Regions from separate parts of the Silvimonas sp. JCM 19000 genome, predicted to be linked through region 2. Evidence: predicted binding sites of a transcription regulator. Region 2 holds the regulator's gene; each other region holds the start of a gene.
What was found. The regulator sigma-54, encoded in region 2, starts transcription at its own class of promoters, with help from an activator protein. The targets are predictions, from matches to a motif close to CTGGCACGCTTCATGCTT.
Positions count from the first base shown of each region.

Region 1: ACYQ1A_RS06955 (type II asparaginase) is a predicted target of sigma-54. The motif match lies at 2,449-2,466, and genes of this name have one in related genera.
Region 3: glnK (P-II family nitrogen regulator) is a predicted target of sigma-54. The motif match lies at 1,841-1,858, and genes of this name have one in related genera.
Region 4: ACYQ1A_RS19985 (flagellar hook-length control protein FliK) is a predicted target of sigma-54. The motif match lies at 1,952-1,969, and genes of this name have one in related genera.

Region 1 covers NZ_BAAIHC010000005.1:147,187-151,376, reverse strand. The annotation lists gene ACYQ1A_RS06975 (PhoH family protein) at 1-544, shown strand, start outside; gene ACYQ1A_RS06970 (ParA family protein) at 802-1,575, shown strand; gene ACYQ1A_RS06965 (hypothetical protein) at 1,624-1,923, shown strand; gene ACYQ1A_RS06960 (cupin domain-containing protein) at 1,993-2,343, opposite strand; gene ACYQ1A_RS06955 (type II asparaginase) at 2,508-3,575, shown strand; gene ACYQ1A_RS06950 (hypothetical protein) at 3,631-4,101, opposite strand; gene dnaB (replicative DNA helicase) at 4,171-4,190, opposite strand, start outside.
Region 2 covers NZ_BAAIHC010000006.1:187,264-191,453, reverse strand. The annotation lists gene hprK (HPr(Ser) kinase/phosphatase) at 1-101, opposite strand, end outside; gene ptsN (PTS IIA-like nitrogen regulatory protein PtsN) at 82-555, opposite strand; gene hpf (ribosome hibernation-promoting factor, HPF/YfiA family) at 859-1,197, opposite strand; gene ACYQ1A_RS08145 (RNA polymerase factor sigma-54) at 1,254-2,657, opposite strand; gene lptB (LPS export ABC transporter ATP-binding protein) at 2,719-3,471, opposite strand; gene lptA (lipopolysaccharide transport periplasmic protein LptA) at 3,468-3,995, opposite strand; gene lptC (LPS export ABC transporter periplasmic protein LptC) at 4,000-4,190, opposite strand, start outside.
Region 3 covers NZ_BAAIHC010000007.1:46,180-50,369, forward strand. The annotation lists gene hslU (ATP-dependent protease ATPase subunit HslU) at 1-1,008, shown strand, start outside; gene ACYQ1A_RS08480 (accessory factor UbiK family protein) at 1,367-1,627, opposite strand; gene glnK (P-II family nitrogen regulator) at 1,898-2,236, shown strand; gene ACYQ1A_RS08490 (ammonium transporter) at 2,264-3,718, shown strand.
Region 4 covers NZ_BAAIHC010000034.1:7,877-12,066, forward strand. The annotation lists gene flhA (flagellar biosynthesis protein FlhA) at 1-680, opposite strand, end outside; gene flhB (flagellar biosynthesis protein FlhB) at 715-1,854, opposite strand; gene ACYQ1A_RS19985 (flagellar hook-length control protein FliK) at 2,005-3,183, shown strand; gene ACYQ1A_RS19990 (flagellar basal body-associated FliL family protein) at 3,544-4,104, shown strand.

The DNA of each region.
Region 1 (4,190 bases), on a different contig from region 2:
CCTGCTCACGCTGGCGGCGGGCCTGTCGCAAACACTGGAATCCAAGATTTATTCCGAGATCATCATGACGCGCGTCACCGTGCCGGTGGGCGAAGATATCGGCTTTCTGCCGGGTACAGAAGAAGAAAAGATGCAGCCGTGGATGGGCGCGCTGGAAGACAACCTGGACGTACTCAACCAGTCGGATGCCGAAGCGGGCGACTGGGGCCGCGCCGCCACGCGCGATTTGATCCGCAGCCGTATCAAGGTGAAATCGCTTAACTTCATGCGCGGCCGCACTTTCCTGAATAAATTTCTGATCATCGATGAAGCGCAAAACCTGACGCCCAAGCAAATGAAGACCTTGATTACGCGCGCCGGGCCAGGGACGAAGGTAGTTTGCCTCGGCAACGTCAGCCAGATCGACACGCCCTATCTGACCGAGGGCTCGTCCGGCCTCACCTATGTGGTTGACCGCTTCAAGGGCTGGTCGCACTCCGGCCATATCACCCTGACACGGGGCGAACGTTCGCGCCTGGCCGATTACGCGGCCGAAACCTTGTAAGAACCGTACCGCGCCGTCTCGATTGATGGCGCGGTTTTTTTGATTCACTTTCGTACACGCGGTTACAAGTTGATGGCACCGGTTACCCGACCGACGAACGGCAGGCCACCCCTCCCCGCCAGCCCAATAAAACCGTCACTTGTCAGCTTCCACCTCACCCGACCGGGGTAGTCGGTTGTCTGGCACTTGTGTAGTCTTGCCGCTTACAACAAGGCGGCCCGCTGCGGCGGCTGACGACACGGGGCAAGTGCAAGGCAATGACCATCATCGCAGTGTTCAATCAGAAAGGTGGCGTGGGCAAGACCACGGTTTCCGCCAATCTGGCTGCCGCTATGGCGCGCAACGGTGTGCAACCGCTGGTGATCGATCTTGATCCGCAGGCGCACCTGACCTCGCTGGTCGGCATGAATCCGGCTTCGGTCGATACCATTTTCAATTTCTATCGCGGCACAGGCCCACTGACGGAATTGATCACCTCATTGCCGAATGGCGTGCATTTCATCCCGTCGCATCTGGAACTGGGCAAAGTGGACGCGCAACTTACCCGCCATCGCGATAACGTCTGGCGCCTTAAATTGGGCCTGACCGCCGAAATGCTAAGCGGCGGCGAAATGCCCATCATCATTGATTGCAGTCCTAGCCTTGGGGTATTAGCGTTTTCGGCGCTATTTGCCGCCGATATGGTGCTGGTGCCGGTAGCGGCCGAATACCTGGCGCTGAATGGCGCCAATCTGCTGCAACGCACACTTGCCGGGCTGGAGAAATTTGGCCCGCGTATTCCACGGCGATATTTGATTAATCGCTATGTGCCGGATCAAGTCACCAGCGAAAAGATTGCCGGACAATTGGCCCGCGCTTTTCCGGGTGAAATGCTGCGCACACGTATTCGAGAACAAGAAGTCATCGCTGCGGCCGCCGGCAGCGGCGAGGATATTTTTGAATTCGCCCCTGAAAGCAAGGCGGCGACTGATTTTGCGTTTTTGCTCGACGAGTTGCTGGAATCAGGTTTGCTGGAAATGCAGTCCGATTAAACCAAACAGGTCAGTCAAAAAACAGCGGGAACGAGGAGGATATACTTCATGCCAAGCATCAAGATTCATCGTACGGGTAGTCTGGGCCGCCAACCTTGCATGTTGGTCGATGGTCGCCCGGTGGGTTTGACCACCCACGGCGCGTGTCTGTCGGCAGCGCTGCCCCCGGGCCGCCATGTCTTGCAAGCGCAACTGGACTGGGGCAAAACCCCGCCGGTGGAATTTGATATCGAAGGCGATGACGTGCATTTCACTGTCAAAAGCAGCATCCATGGCTGGAAACTGCTGTTTGCGCCGTTCTATCTGTTTGCCCCGCATAACGCACTGGTAGTAGAACGCCGCCACTAAGCGCGCGCCTTGCGCGGGATTGCAACCGGCGACCTTTACGGTCGCCGGTTGCGTTTCAGGCAGGCCGTTTTAGTTAAGCACTACAAAGTACTTTTTTACCGGCTCCAGCACTTCAAACTTGCCCACAAATCCTTCCGGAATGACCGCGGCATCGCCGGGCCCGAATTCTTCAAAGCTGCCATCCTCGGCATAAACCCGCGCACGCCCACTGATAATGCTGAAGAACTCGGCGCTGTCATCCGCAAAACGAATCTTCCAGCTGCCCTTCTCACACGCCCAGATCCCGGCGTTAAAACTGCCGGACGCATTGGAATAGTGCGTCCAGCTGGTACGTTCAGGCACGCCATCAACACGGCGGTCTTCGCGCGGGTAATCAATTTCGGCGGGTACGGTCTGTTTGCCCAGGTGGATAACGTGCATACAAGTCCTTTACAGATCAGTGAGTTAACCCCGACCAGCGGGGTGGCGGCGATGAAATGGTATTAACGCTTTCCCTGTTGGTAATTTCGGCAATAACCTCTGTTCAGGGCACGGTTCATGCTTTTCTACGGTTTCATTCACGAAACTAAAACCAGGAGATCAGCATGCTTTCCAGACTGTTTCAACGCAGCCTGTTTGTTGCCGTAACGTGTAGCGCCGTGTTTGCGCAAGCTGCCGACAAACTGCCCAATGTGGTTATTCTGGCCACCGGCGGCACCATTGCCGGCACGGGCGCCACCAGCACCACCACCGTCGGCTACACCGCCGCCAAAGTCGGCGTGGATCGCCTGATTGAAGCCGTGCCGGAGTTGAAGCAGATCGCCAATGTCAGCGGCGAGCAGACCTTCCAGATCGCCAGCGAAAACATGACCAATGAAAACTGGCTGACGCTGGCAAAGCGCGTCAACGTACTCCTCAAGCAAAGCAATGTCGATGGCATTGTCATTACTCATGGCACCGACACCATCGAAGAGACCGCCTACTTTCTCAACCTGACGGTAAAGAGTCGCAAACCGGTGGTGATCGTCGGCTCAATGCGTCCCTCCACCGCCATCAGCGCAGATGGTCCGATCAATCTGTACAACGCGGTGGCCGTGGCGGGCAGCCCGGACTCGGCTAACCGGGGCGTGCTGGTGGCCATGAACGACGAAATTCTCGGTGCGCGCGATGTCACCAAGACCAACACCATGCTGGCCAATACTTTCCGCTCACCGGAACTGGGCGACCTGGGTTATATCGTCTCGGGCAAACCAAAGTTTTATCGCGCCACCACGCGCAAGCACACCGCGGATACCGAGTTTGATATCAGCAAGCTGGACAAACTGCCGGCCGTGGACATTGCTTATGGTTCGGCCAATGCCAACACCATCGCGATTGACGCTTTTGCCGCTGCGGGCGATGAAGGGATCGTGTATGCCGGTACTGGTGACGGCAGCTTGTCGACGCCAGTGCGTGCGCGCCTGACTGAGCTGCGGCAGAAAGGCTTCTTCATTCTGCGTTCTTCCCGCGTCGGCAACGGCCCAACCGTGCGCGGTGGTGAGAATGATGATGACAAGACCGACTTTGTTGTGTCGGACACGCTAAGCCCGCAAAAAGCGCGCATCTTGCTGATGCTGGCGCTGACCAGAACGCACGACACCAAAAAGATTCAGGACATGTTCTACACGTACTGATGGCGGCAGCACGGCCCGGCGCGGGTGGGTGGGCGGTGCGCCATACCGCCTGCCCTCAGAGCCGGGAGATTTCAGTGTCGGGCGCGCCGCTGGCAACAGGATGGGGCGCGGCCTGCTGCTGATATTGCCGAAATGGCGTCTCGATGGCAGGCCGGTCGGCCTTCTGCCAAGGCACGCCCAGACTGGTGGCTATCAACCAGAGCGCCATCAGACTGGCAACCAGGCTCAGCATGCGCTTGCTGCTTTGAAACTGCTTTTCAAGGCTATCGAAGCGCGTACTGATCATTTCAAAACCGCTGGCCATCCGTTGGTCCAGGGTACTGACCCGGTTATGCACCGCACCGATTTCCGCGCGCAATGCCGCGCCCAGAACATCCACTTTGGCATCATGCCGACACCGCCCAGCGTGGATAGCGCCCTGAAGTAACGCCACACTCGCGCCGCATTCCTTTTTGCTCACGGATTCCATCGCCACGCGTCCCTGTCTTTTGATCAGCGGCCAATATCCGCCAGCGCCGATCAGCAAAACATAAGAAAAATCGCATAACTTTGGCGCGCACCCCACCCCTGGCTTTGCGCCGTGGCAAAGCTGGTTTTACTCCAGATCGCCCGACC
Region 2 (4,190 bases):
TTGGTTAACAGATTATTGGCACCGGATTGACCCGCAACCCAGGTCAGCCGGAGTTTTTCCGCGTTATCGATGAACAGTTGTCTAACGGTAATCTGCGGCATACGGCTCCCACGTCGTAATCAATTTCCACGCGGCCTGTACGTCGGTGACTTCTGCCAGTTGTTCGCGCACGGTTTTATCAGAGAACAATTGCGCCAGCTCAGACAAAATCTGCAAATGCAGATCGGTTGCATTGGCTGGCACCAGCAATACAAAAATCAGGCTCACCGGTTTGCCGTCGGGCGCATCGAATGGAATCGGCGATTTAAGCCGGATAAACGCGCCGCTGGCTTCTTTGAGGCCTTTGATCCGGCCGTGTGGAATAGCGACGGCCTGGCCCAGCCCGGTTGAACCAAGTTTCTCACGCGCAAACAGGCTATCGAACACGACACTGCGTGCAATGGCATGGCTGTTTTCAAACAGGATACCCACCTGTTCAAAAACGCGTTTCTTGCTGCCGACATCCATGTCTAAAAACAGATTGCTGGCAGGCAGAATTCTGGAAATCAGGCTCATAGGATTTTGCCGATTCGTCGTGCCGCGGCGCCGGTGGATGACCGGCCTGGTGCGGCAAATTGCGGGGAATCGGATTAGCCGGTCCGCCGCGCGAAAGTTTCGTCCCGATTTTAGCGCAGCATTTATTTATGCGCTGCAGCAAATCAGGGTGGGTGCTGCATCAGAAAACAGCGTGTACAAAAGCAGGGCCAGAGCGCCACGTCGGCAATTGTACAGCGGTGTTTAATAATGAAAAACGGGAACCATAGATAATGGTTCCCGTCCGTTGCGTCAAGCGCACGCCGCGCTTAGTGGCTTACTGAATCACACTTCATCCGGTTCTTCAGCCGTCTGCTGCCGTTTGATGCTGTCACCGCGATGGTCCATCAGACACTCCTTGTGCTTGACGATCTGGCGGTCGAGTTTGTCGACCAGCAAATCAATGGCGGCGTACATGTCTTTGTCGACTGCCTCAACATGAATATCTTTTCCGCGTACGTGAACGGTCACGTCGGCCTTCTGCTGTAGTTTTTCTACAGAGAGAATCGCGCTCACGTCTACCACCTGGTCGAAATGCCGCGTTACCCGGTCAAGCTTGCTGGTGATGTAGTCCCGGATGGCGGGGGTCACTTCGAGGTGATGTCCGCTAATGTTGAGGTTCATGGCGATCTCCTTCTGGTTAAGCCACTGGTCCGTAGCCCGCCCAGAGACAGGCGCAGCTACAGGTTTTTGCGCAGATTGACAGGGGGTACGTTCATCCCCTCCCGGTACTTGGCAACGGTTCGTCGCGCAACCACGATCCCTTGCCCTGACAGCGCCTCCGCAATGGCGCTGTCTGATAACGGCCTGGTCTTGTCCTCGTTGTTGATCATCTGGCGGATCAGCGCTTTGATGGCTGTCGCGGAGCACTCGCCGCCCGCCTCCGTTTCCACATGACTACCAAAGAAATACTTGAATTCCAGCAACCCGCGTGGGGTCATCATGTACTTCTGCGTCGTTACCCGAGACACCGTCGATTCGTGCAGATCAAGCACTTCGGCGATATCGCGCAATACCAGTGGCCGCATGGCCACTTCACCGTGTTCAAAAAAAGCGCGTTGGCGTTCTACGATGGCCTGTGCCACGCGCAAAATGGTTTCAAACCGCTGCTGCACACTCTTTACGAGCCATTTGGCTTCTTGCAGTTCCCGAGCCAGGACACCGCCTTCACTGCGCTGCAGGATATCTGCATAAACCTGGTTCAATCGCAGCCGGGGCATGGCTGACGGATTAAGCCGGACCGTCCACTGACCTTTGTATTTCTGTACCAGGACATCAGGCACCACATACCGCGGCGTCAAGGCAGCCCACTGTGCGGCGGGCCGGGGATTGAGCGAGGTAATGACGCCTTGTGCGGCTTTAAGCGCCGCGTCGTCACATTTCAGTAATCGTTTTAACTTAGTGTAGTCGCGGGCCGCGAGTAAATCGAGATGCTGCGCCACGATCACTTGCGCCAGTTGTCTGGCCGCACTGTCGGGCAACAAGCGCAGTTGCATCAGCAGCGCCTCGGCCGTACCACGCGCGCCCACGCCGACCGGTTCCATTTGCTTGAGCCGCGCCAGCGCTACCGCCAGGTCATCCACTTCAAGCTCTAACTGAGTGACGATCTCGGCTGGAATTTGTTCCAGCAATTCTTCGAGGTCGATCGGCAGCAGGCCTTCGTCATCGAGTGCATCGATCAGGAAGGCCAGCGCAGCGTGGTCTCGCGGCGGCAGGTGCAGCACGCCTGCTTGTTCCAGCAAATGCTCGCGCAGCGTGATTTCGCGCGCCACTTGCGTGGTGGGATCAAAGTCGTCGTCATCGTCGCCGTTGCCGCGCGTGCCGCTGCCAGAGCCCCAGTTTTCGCCGTCGCCGTGGTCGTCGTTGTAATCGCGTTGATCGTCGTTGCTGGATTCAGTATTGCCCTCGGCCGGGGCGTCGCCGCTGCTGCCGTTGTCGTGCTCCAACAGCGGGTTTTCCAGCAGATAGCGGTCGATTTCCTGCTGGAAATCGAGCGTGGAAAGCTGCAGCAATTTGATCGATTGCTGCAGTTGGGGCGTCAGATTGAGCTGCTGCGACAGCCGCAGTTGCAAGGATTGCTTCATGCGACCTTGTGATAAGCAGTAATGAGTAGAAGATCGCGCTGCATGATGTCGAGTCTGGCAATTACATGCGGAAGTGTTCGCCCAGATAAACCTTGCGCACTTGTTCGTTGGTGACGATTTCTGCGGGGTGGCCCGAGGCCATCACCGCGCCTTCGGAAATGATATAGGCGCGATCGCAGATGCCAAGAGTCTCACGCACGTTGTGATCGGTGATCAATACACCAATACCCCTGTCCCGCAGGTAGGCAATGATGCGCTGGATGTCCATCACGGCAATCGGGTCGACCCCGGCAAACGGCTCGTCCAGCAAGATAAACCGCGGGTTAGCGGCCAATGCGCGGGCAATTTCGGCGCGACGGCGCTCGCCCCCGGACAGGCTCATGGCCGGGTTGTCGCGCAGGTGGCTGATGTGCAGTTCCTGCAACAATTCATCCAGCCTGGCATTGCGTTCTGTGCTGTCCTTGATATGCAGTTCCAGCACCGACAGCACGTTCTGCGCCACCGTCATCTTGCGGAAAATCGATGCCTCTTGCGGCAGATAGCCCAGGCCCAGTTGGGCGCGTTCGTGCATCGCCATATGGCCGATGTCCTGGCCGTTCAGGCGTATCTCGCCGCCGTCCATGGCGACCATGCCCACGATCATATAAAAGCTGGTGGTCTTGCCCGCCCCGTTCGGGCCAAGCAAGCCAACCACTTCGCCCGCGGCGACTTCGATGGTTACATCGCGTACCACGGTGCGTTTGCGATACCGTTTCATCAGGCCCTTGGCACTGAGCGAAAGCGGCGCGTTATCAGCCTGGATTGCGGTGGTCATTGGGCCTCACTGGCGCTGGTGGCGGCCGGGCGTGCTGCCGCAGCGGGCGCGCTGGCTTTTTTCTTGGGCGTGATCGTGATGTTGACGCGACCGCCGCTCTTGCCTGTGGTTTTGGCTTCGTACTGATCGGTGTTGAGGTTGTAAGTGATGATGTCGCCGATCACTTCATCCTGATCCTTGTGCACATTGGCTTTGTCGATCAGCGTCAGCAGGCCGGTCTGGCCGTTGTAGTCATAACGCAGTGCTTCAGCGGTAATCCAGGTGCCATCATCGCCGCGCTCGCGGAACTTGACCGGATTGCCCTGGCCTTGCGAAAACTGATTGCCGTCGGCGTCCTGGCGGATGGTCAGCTTGTCCGAACGCAGCACCATACTGCCTTGCGTCACGATCACATTGCCGATGTAAACGCCGGTATTGGTTTTCTGGTCGAAATTGCCCTGATCCGCCTGGATGTGGATTTTTTCTTCGCGGTCAGCCTTGGCCGCGTGTGCGAGGCCGCTCGCCAGCAACAGACTTGCGATCAAAAGGCTAGCGAGTGCGCTTCGGTGGATCATAAATGGTGCTCACTTTCGATTTAAGAGTAACGGTCTGCTTCTGGGTGTCCGCCGAGAAACCCACACCACTGGCGCGGGAGGTGCCCATATCGGCCACCACTTCGGCGTCGGACCAGATCAGACCCGGGGTCGGGGCAAACCAGACCTGACGTCCGGTAATGATGA
Region 3 (4,190 bases), on a different contig from region 2:
GTTAAAGGCGCGCGTGAACGCGCCATGCAGCGTAATCGCGTGCGCGCTGAGGACGCCGCCGAAGACCGCATCCTCGATGTGTTGGTGCCCGGGCCACCCAAGGGCCCGTTTGCGCCCAACCCGCAGCAAGACGAAGCGGGCCGCGAGACCCGGCAGAAATTTCGTAAAAAGCTGCGCGAAGGCGAGCTCAACGATAAAGAAATCGAAATCGAAGTGGCCGCCGCTGCACCCACCATGGACGTGATGGGCCCGCCGGGCATGGAAGATTTCACCAGCCAGTTGCAAGACATGTTTAAAGGCGCGATGGCGGGCAAGACGCAAAAGCAGAAGCTGAAGATCAGCGAAGCAATGAAGCGACTGACCGATGAAGAAGCCGCCAAGCTGGTGAATGAAGAAGACGCCCGCGCCGAAGCGCTGCGCTCGGTGGAGCAGAACGGCATCGTGTTTATCGATGAGATCGACAAGGTGACCAGCCGCGCCGAAGGCAGCGCCGGCGAAGTCAGCCGCCAGGGCGTACAGCGCGATCTGCTGCCGTTGGTGGAAGGCACCAGCGTGAGCACCAAGTACGGCATGGTCAACACCGATCACATTCTGTTTATTGCATCGGGTGCGTTCCATCTGGCGCGGCCGTCTGATCTGATCCCCGAGCTGCAAGGCCGCTTTCCGATTCGCGTTGAGCTGGAATCGCTGTCTGTGGATGACTTCAAACGCATCCTGACTCAAACGGATGCCTGTCTGGTCAAGCAATATCAGGCGCTGATGCAAACCGAGGGTGTGGCGCTGACGTTTAGCGAAGACGCCATCCAGCGCATTGCCGAAATTGCGTGGCAGGTGAACGAGCGCACCGAAAACATCGGCGCGCGACGCTTGTCGACCGTGCTGGAAAAGCTGCTGGAAGATTTGTCGTACGAGGCCAGGACCGGCGCCGTAACACTGGACGCCGCCGCCGTCAGCGCCAAACTGGGCCCGCTGGTGGGCAACGAGGATCTGGCGCGGTTTATGTTGTGATGCCCCATAGGGTGGGTCGAGACCCACCTTCCAAAGTTGCCAAAGAAGCATGCAATGGCAAATCTCTCAGCGGCTTTGACGGTGGGTCTAGACCCACCCTATGCCACCAATTTTTCCAGCGTGAGCTGCGATGCATAGGGTGGGTCATGACCCACCCACCAAAGCCAGCAATCAGAACGCCAAGGGTTGCGGGTTTCATCCACGGGCTTCAACGTTCCTCATCCGCGTAAAAAAGGCGATGCCGCCACGGCATCGCCTTTTTTATTGCAAGCGCCACTTCAGGGCATTACGCGACTGACCGTCCAGATGATCAACCGCGCAGCCCGTCCTGCGCCGAATTTGTGCTTAAGAAACAGCCTTACAGGCTGTCTTGCGGGTTACCGCCAGTCACGCGTTGTTCCAGTTCCAGAATACGGGCTTCCAGTGCCGCCAGTTTTTCGCGGCTGCGGGCCAGCACTTCTTGCTGGATATCAAATTCTTCGCGCGTGACCAGATCCATCTTGTTAAACGCCGTGCTCATCATGGCGCGCACGTTCTTTTCTACGTCTTTGGCCGGGCTGTTGGCGATGGCATCGGAAATGCGGCTGGCGATGTCGTCAAAAAACTTGTCTTTCAACATGATGGTTTCTCCGGGTTTTTGCTGGATTTTTTGCAGTGTAGCAGACGCGCCCGCGCTGATGGCGGGCTGACGTGATGTGCACTATGTTTCTGACAAGGCCTGCCGCACCGAAACTGTGCCCGGCTGTTTTCCACGTTGGTTCGTGGCGCGCGCTTCTGGTGCGGCGTGTCGGTTTTTCTCCGACAAGCCGGTATTTTTCGGGCTTTGCGGCACATGGCATGCTTGTTGCTCATGTTGCACTGTCGTTACCGGGACATGAGGAGCAAACCCATGAAATTTGTTACCGCCATCATCAAGCCATTCAAGCTTGATGAGGTTCGTGAAGCCCTGTCAGCAATTGGTGTTGCCGGGTTGACCGTAACCGAAGTGAAGGGCTTTGGCCGTCAAAAGGGCCATACCGAGTTGTATCGTGGTGCGGAATACGTGGTTGATTTTCTGCCCAAGGTCAAACTCGAAGTCGCCATTGCTGACGATCTGCTCGATCAAACCGTCGAAGCCATCGAGAAAGCGGCGAACACCGGCAAGATCGGCGACGGCAAGATTTTTGTATTTGAACTGGAATCCGTGGTGCGTATCCGCACTGGCGAAACCGGCGAATCTGCGATTTAAGCAAAAATAAGGGAAGGAGATGCCCCGATGAAAAAACTATTTGCAATGGTCGCGTTGCTGGGCGCCATGTTTGTGGCTGCCCCCGGCTTTGCCGACGATGCTTCAGCGCCTGCCGCGTCTGATGCTGCGGCCGCTATCGCGTCCGACGCATCTGCCGCTGCACCGGCGCCGGCTGCCGCTGTTGTTGCCTCTGATGCTTCTGCAGCCGCTGCGGCGCCTGCTGCCGCACCGGCACCGACTGCGCCGTTCTCGGTTGATTCGTCCAAGATCAGCGGTGGCGACACTGCATGGATGCTGACCTCCACCGCGCTGGTGCTGTTCATGACCATCCCGGGCCTGGCGCTGTTCTATGCCGGCATGGTGCGCAAAAAGAACGTGCTGGCCACCGTGATGCAAAGCTTTGCCATCACCGCGCTGATCACCGTGATCTGGGTCGTGATTGGTTATTCGCTGGCCTTCACGCCGGGCAATAGCTTTATCGGCGGCTTCTCCCGCGTCATGTTGTCTGGCATGGCCTATGTGAAGGGCGCGTCGGCTACCACGCTGACCGTCAGCCACCTGGCACAGTCGATCCCGGAATCGGTGTACATGGTCTATCAAATGACCTTTGCCATCATCACCCCGGCGCTGATCTGCGGTGCATTTGCTGACCGTATGAAGTTCTCTGCCATGTTGGTGTTCATGGGCGTGTGGTCGATCATCGTGTATGCACCGATTGCGCACATGGTGTGGGAACCGACGGGTTGGCTGGCCACCGCTGGCATCCTTGATTTTGCTGGTGGTACGGTCGTACACATCAACGCCGGTGTAGCTGGCCTGGTTTGTGCTTTAGTACTGGGCAAGCGTGTCGGCTACGGCAAGGAAGCCATGGCACCGCACAATCTGGTGCTGTCGCTGATCGGTGCTTCGATGCTGTGGGTGGGTTGGTTCGGCTTTAACGCCGGCTCCGCACTGGCTGCTGATGGCCGCGCCGGCTTCGCCATGATGACCACGCAAGTTGCAACTGCCATGGCCGCACTGGCATGGATGTTTGCCGAGTGGATCGCCAAGGGCAAGCCTTCGGTACTGGGCATCATCTCTGGCGCCGTTGCAGGTCTGGTTGCCATCACCCCGGCTGCTGGTTTTGTGGGCGTGGGCGGTGCGTTGATCATCGGTTTGCTGGCGGGTGTCGTTTGCTTCTGGTCCGCAACGTGGCTGAAACACAAACTGGGCTACGATGACTCCCTCGACGCATTCGGTGTGCACGGCGTGGGTGGTATCCTGGGTGCGGTGTTGACCGGTGTGTTTGCGGTAAAAGATATCGGCGGTGTGGATGGCAACGTGGTTCTGCAGATCAAGGGCGTGCTGTGCACCCTGATCTACAGCGGCGTGCTGACCTTCGTACTGCTGAAGATTATTGATGTTGTGATGGGCCTGCGCGTAACTGAAGAAGAAGAACGCGAGGGTCTGGATGTAACCCTGCATGGCGAGCGCGTGGAGTAAGTCGTAGCGCGGCGGATTGCGGCAAGTTCGGTTGCCGGGGGTTCGCTGCGGTATGCGAGGCGTGTTAGCTGGTTTGTAAATATATGCAGGTGGGTTTATCCCAAAAGAGCAGAGTCGTACCTTCACCCGCCGCAAGGCGGGTTTTTTTTTTGCAGCTGTTGGTCGATTCTGGCGAGGCATTTTGCAGCCCGGCGGTGCTCGGAATGCGCACGTACAAAGACGTACGTTTACGCTTCCTGCGCGCCGGCGGTCTTTGCTCTGTTGGTCGATTCTGGCGAGGCATTTTGCAGCCCGGCGGTGCTCGGAATGCGCACGTACAAAGACGTACGATTACGCTTCCTGCGCTCCGGCGGTCTTTGCTCTGTTGGTCGATTCTGGCGAGGCATTTTGCAGCCCGGCGGTGCTCGGAATGCGCACGTACAAGGACGTACGTTTACGCTTCCTGCGCTCCGGCGGTCTGCAAACTGCCTGC
Region 4 (4,190 bases), on a different contig from region 2:
CCCGCGTCGGCAAACGCCATATCGTGCTGCACCATGCCGACGATCAAGCCGCCCACAATATTGATCACCATGACCAGGATACCGGCCACAGCATCACCGCGAACGAACTTGGAGGCACCGTCCATGGAGCCGAAAAAGTCGGCTTCCTGTGCAATGACAGAACGGCGGCGGCGCGCGTCTTCTTCGCCGATCAAGCCCGCGTTCAAGTCGGCGTCAATGGCCATCTGTTTGCCGGGCATGGCGTCCAGGGTAAACCGTGCGCTCACTTCGGCGATCCGGCCCGCACCCTTGGTCACCACCACAAAGTTAATGATGGTCAGAATGACAAACGAGACGATACCGACGGTGAGGTTGCCGCCAATCAGCACGTGACCAAATGCATCAATCACCTGTCCGGCTGCGCCTTCGCCGGTGTGGCCTTGCGTCAGTACCAGCTTGGTCGAGGCCACGTTGAGCGACAGCCGCAACAGCGTGGTAAACAACAGCACGGTGGGGAAGGCCGAGAATTCCAGCGGCTCGCGCGTGTACAGGCCCACCATCAACACCACCACCGACATGGCGATATTGAAGGTAAAGAACATATCGAGTGCAAACGGCGGCAGCGGCAAAATCATCATGCCCAGCACCATCAGGACCAGCGCAGGGCCAGCCAGTCGGGTGAGGTTGATGTTACGCCACATGGTAAGACCGGGATTTCATGTTTCAGCTAGTCCGTTAAGCAGTCGTCGCTTCGGGGTCCAGTTCAGTCGGGACCGGTAAATCGTCGTTCAGGGTGGGTTCTGTGCCGCCCGTGCGTTTCCAGTTTTTAAGCTGGTAGATATAAGCCAGCACTTCGGCTGCGGCAGTATACAGGGCAGCCGGGATTTCCTCGTCCAGATCAGTATGGTGGTACAAGGCCCGCGCAAACGGCGGGGTGCGGATGACGGTGACATTGCTTTCGCGGGCCAGATCAATAATGCGTTCCGCCAACAGATAAGAGCCTTTGGCCACCACTTTGGGTGCCCGCATACGCTCGTTGTATTGCAAGGCGACGGCATAGTGGGTCGGGTTGGTGACCACGACATCGGCCTTGGGGATTTGCTGCATCATGCGCCGTCGCGCGGCCTGGCGTTGCATCTGGCGGATACGCGCCTTGATTTGCGGATCGCCGTCGGATTCTTTGGATTCCTGCTTGGCCTCTTCTTTGGTCATGCGCAGCTTTTTGTAGTAGTCCCACAGCTGATAAGGCACGTCGATCGCGGCAATCAAGCCCATCGAGCCGATCACCAGCAACAGCGTGTAGCGCACCATCTCCAGCACATAGGCCATGCTCACTTCAGTCGGCATGACGATCAATTGCAGAAACTGATCTTTTTCGCGCCACAGCACGGTAACCGCTACGCCGCCGATCAAGCCGGTCTTGAGGATGGCTTTGCCGGCCTCGACCAACGCCCGGACCGAAAACATGCGGCCGATGCCGCTGGCCGGATTGAGCCGACCAAAGTTGGGGGCAAAAGCGGTGCCGGTAAACAAAAAGCCGCCAATGGCCATGGGGCTGATCAAGGCAACCGCTACGCAGGCGCCTGCAATCGGCAAAAACGCAAACAGCGCTTGCTGACCGGCGGCCATGAAATGGATAAACATCTGTTGCGGATCAGCCACCGTGGCGTGGTTAAACGTCAGCTCGCGACGGCAGATCTGTTCGATGGCGATGGCCAGCTTGGGGCCGAGCGCCACCATGGCCAGCATGCCGGTAATCATGATGGCGAAGGAACCCAGCTCCTGTGAACGCGGAACCTGGCCTTTCTGTCGCGCCTCTTCCAGGCGCTTGCCAGAGGCGGGTTCTGTTTTTTCTGCATCTGAATCTTCAGCCATGGCGCCTCCTTCCCGCGTAATGCTGCGCAGTCTACCACGCGGGTTTGCGCGCTCAGAACAGTCCGAGGTGATGGGCGCGTGGGCGCGCTGGCGTGGCCTGGCATTGCTTTTGCTTCTCTAAGGCAAAACCATGTTTTCAGGAAGATTCCGATGGCCGCCGCCAATGCGATCAACAGCTTTGCCGCCACCCCCAGCCCAGGCAGCTCCAGTAATGCGTCCGCGTCCAGCAAATCAAGCGGCAGCGACCAGAGTTTCAGTGCTTCGCTGGCCGACGCCAGGCAGATCGTGCACATGCAACATGCGCAAGACAGCAACGCCCAGAACAGCAACAAGCAAAGCGATGCGGGCAGCGATGACGCCAAGGCGGCCGGTAATTCCAGCCCCATCAACGACGCCAGCAAAGATGCGGGCGGCGCCACCGATACCGCTCAAACCGTGGCGCCGTGGCTGGCTTTGCTGCAAGCGCAACTGGCCCAGCAAGCTGCGCCACTGACCACGCCAACTGACGCCAGCGCGTCGGCACAGCAGATCAGCGATGTGCTGGATGCCAGCAAGGCCAACGCAGCCAGTACCGCCAGCAACAGCAAAACACTGAGCGCCTTGCTGGCGGCGCAGAAGGAGGGCAGCGGCAAGGCGGATGCCAAAGACAAGGCCAGCGATCTGCTCAAGGCCTTGCAAGCCGACGGCGGCAAACAGGCGGCAACGACGGCGGATCTTGCCGCTGACGGCAAAGATTTGCCGCTGACGCTGGGCGCTGGCGATAAAAATTCTGACGCCGCTGACACTGATGGCCAGGCGGATGCCAGTGCCCTGGCGGCGCTGACCAGCGGCACCCGCACAAGTACGCACGCCACCGAGACCCAGGCCACGCCGACCACGCGTACTGTCGCTGAACCGGTAGGCTCGGATAAATGGGGTGCCGCAGTGGCGCAGCAGGTGTCCATCATGGTGGGCAAGCAAGAGCAGCATATGGAAATGCAGCTGAACCCGCCTAACCTGGGCCCGATGGAGGTCAAGTTGTCGATGGCGCAGGATCAGGCCAGCGTGATCTTTACTTCGCAACACGCCAATGTGCGCGAAGCATTGGCCGCCGCCACGCCCAAACTGACTGCCTTGCTGGCCGATCAGGGTATTACGCTGACCAATGTGCAGGTGGCTTCGGATACGCTGAATCAGCAGGCGCAACAACAGGCGCAGCAGCAACAGCAATCTGGCAACCAGCGCCGTAATAGCGGTGTGTTTGGCAATAGCGACGACACGACCACGGTGACGCGGCTGACTGATGTCAAAATCCCGGTGGCGCGCTCCGGGCTGAATCTGTTTGTGTGATCGGCATCGGGTGGGCCTTTGAACCCACCCGCCAAAGCCGCTAGCCGATGGCCAATCGTGCTGAGGCTTTGCACGGCGTGGCGGGCTATGCCTTGCGGCTGTGGTTAATTGCTGACAAATCCGCACGCATATTCTCAAATAACCATCCTTATCCTTTGTTTTGCTTGAGTTTGTGATATATAAACCAAGCGAATGCATGCCGATTTTGCGCCGCCCGTGTCACCCGACCCTTAGCTCGGGTATGATGGCGCCCCGACGCCCAGGAGCACGCCTGGCTTGGCTTTACAGCGGGGTGGGCAAGATAATCTGGCGCAAAGGTCGTAATGACCCATTCGCCCCGGTTAGTGCCGGGGCGTTTGCATGTCACTGTCATTCTCGTGCGAGGAATTTATGTCTGATGCAGCGCCCGCCAAGGGCAAAAACAAGGTCATGTTGTTTGTGATCATTGGTGTGGTTTTGCTGATCGTGCTGATTGGCGGTGGGGTTGCGGCATTCTTGATGATGCATAACAGCGATAGCGCTGACGGTGGCGATGCGGCGGGCACTGAAACCCAGGTCAAAGAAGCCAAGGCCAAAAAAGAAAAATCGAAGAAGAAAGAAGACGCGCCGCCCATCTTCGAAAAGCTGTCGCAATTTACGGTTAACCTGAATTCCGGCGATACCGACGTCATGCTGCAGACCGACATTACGGTGCAGGTGGCCGACGCCGAGACCCAGGAAAAACTGAAGAGCTATCTGCCGCAGATTCAGGGCGATGTAAACAAACTGTTGCGCAGCAAGACGCCCGAAGATGTGCGCGCAGCGGATGGCACCGACAAACTGGGCCGCGAAATCCGTGCTGTGATCAACAAGATTCTGGGTATTACCAGCGACGACGAAGGCGTGCTGTCGGTGAACTTCACCACCTTTATCGTGCAATAACATTGGTGGAACGCAGGCGTCGGCTCCGGCCGTCGCCTTGCGCTATCCGGCCAGGCCGTACATAAAAAGCAAAGCGATCAAAATTA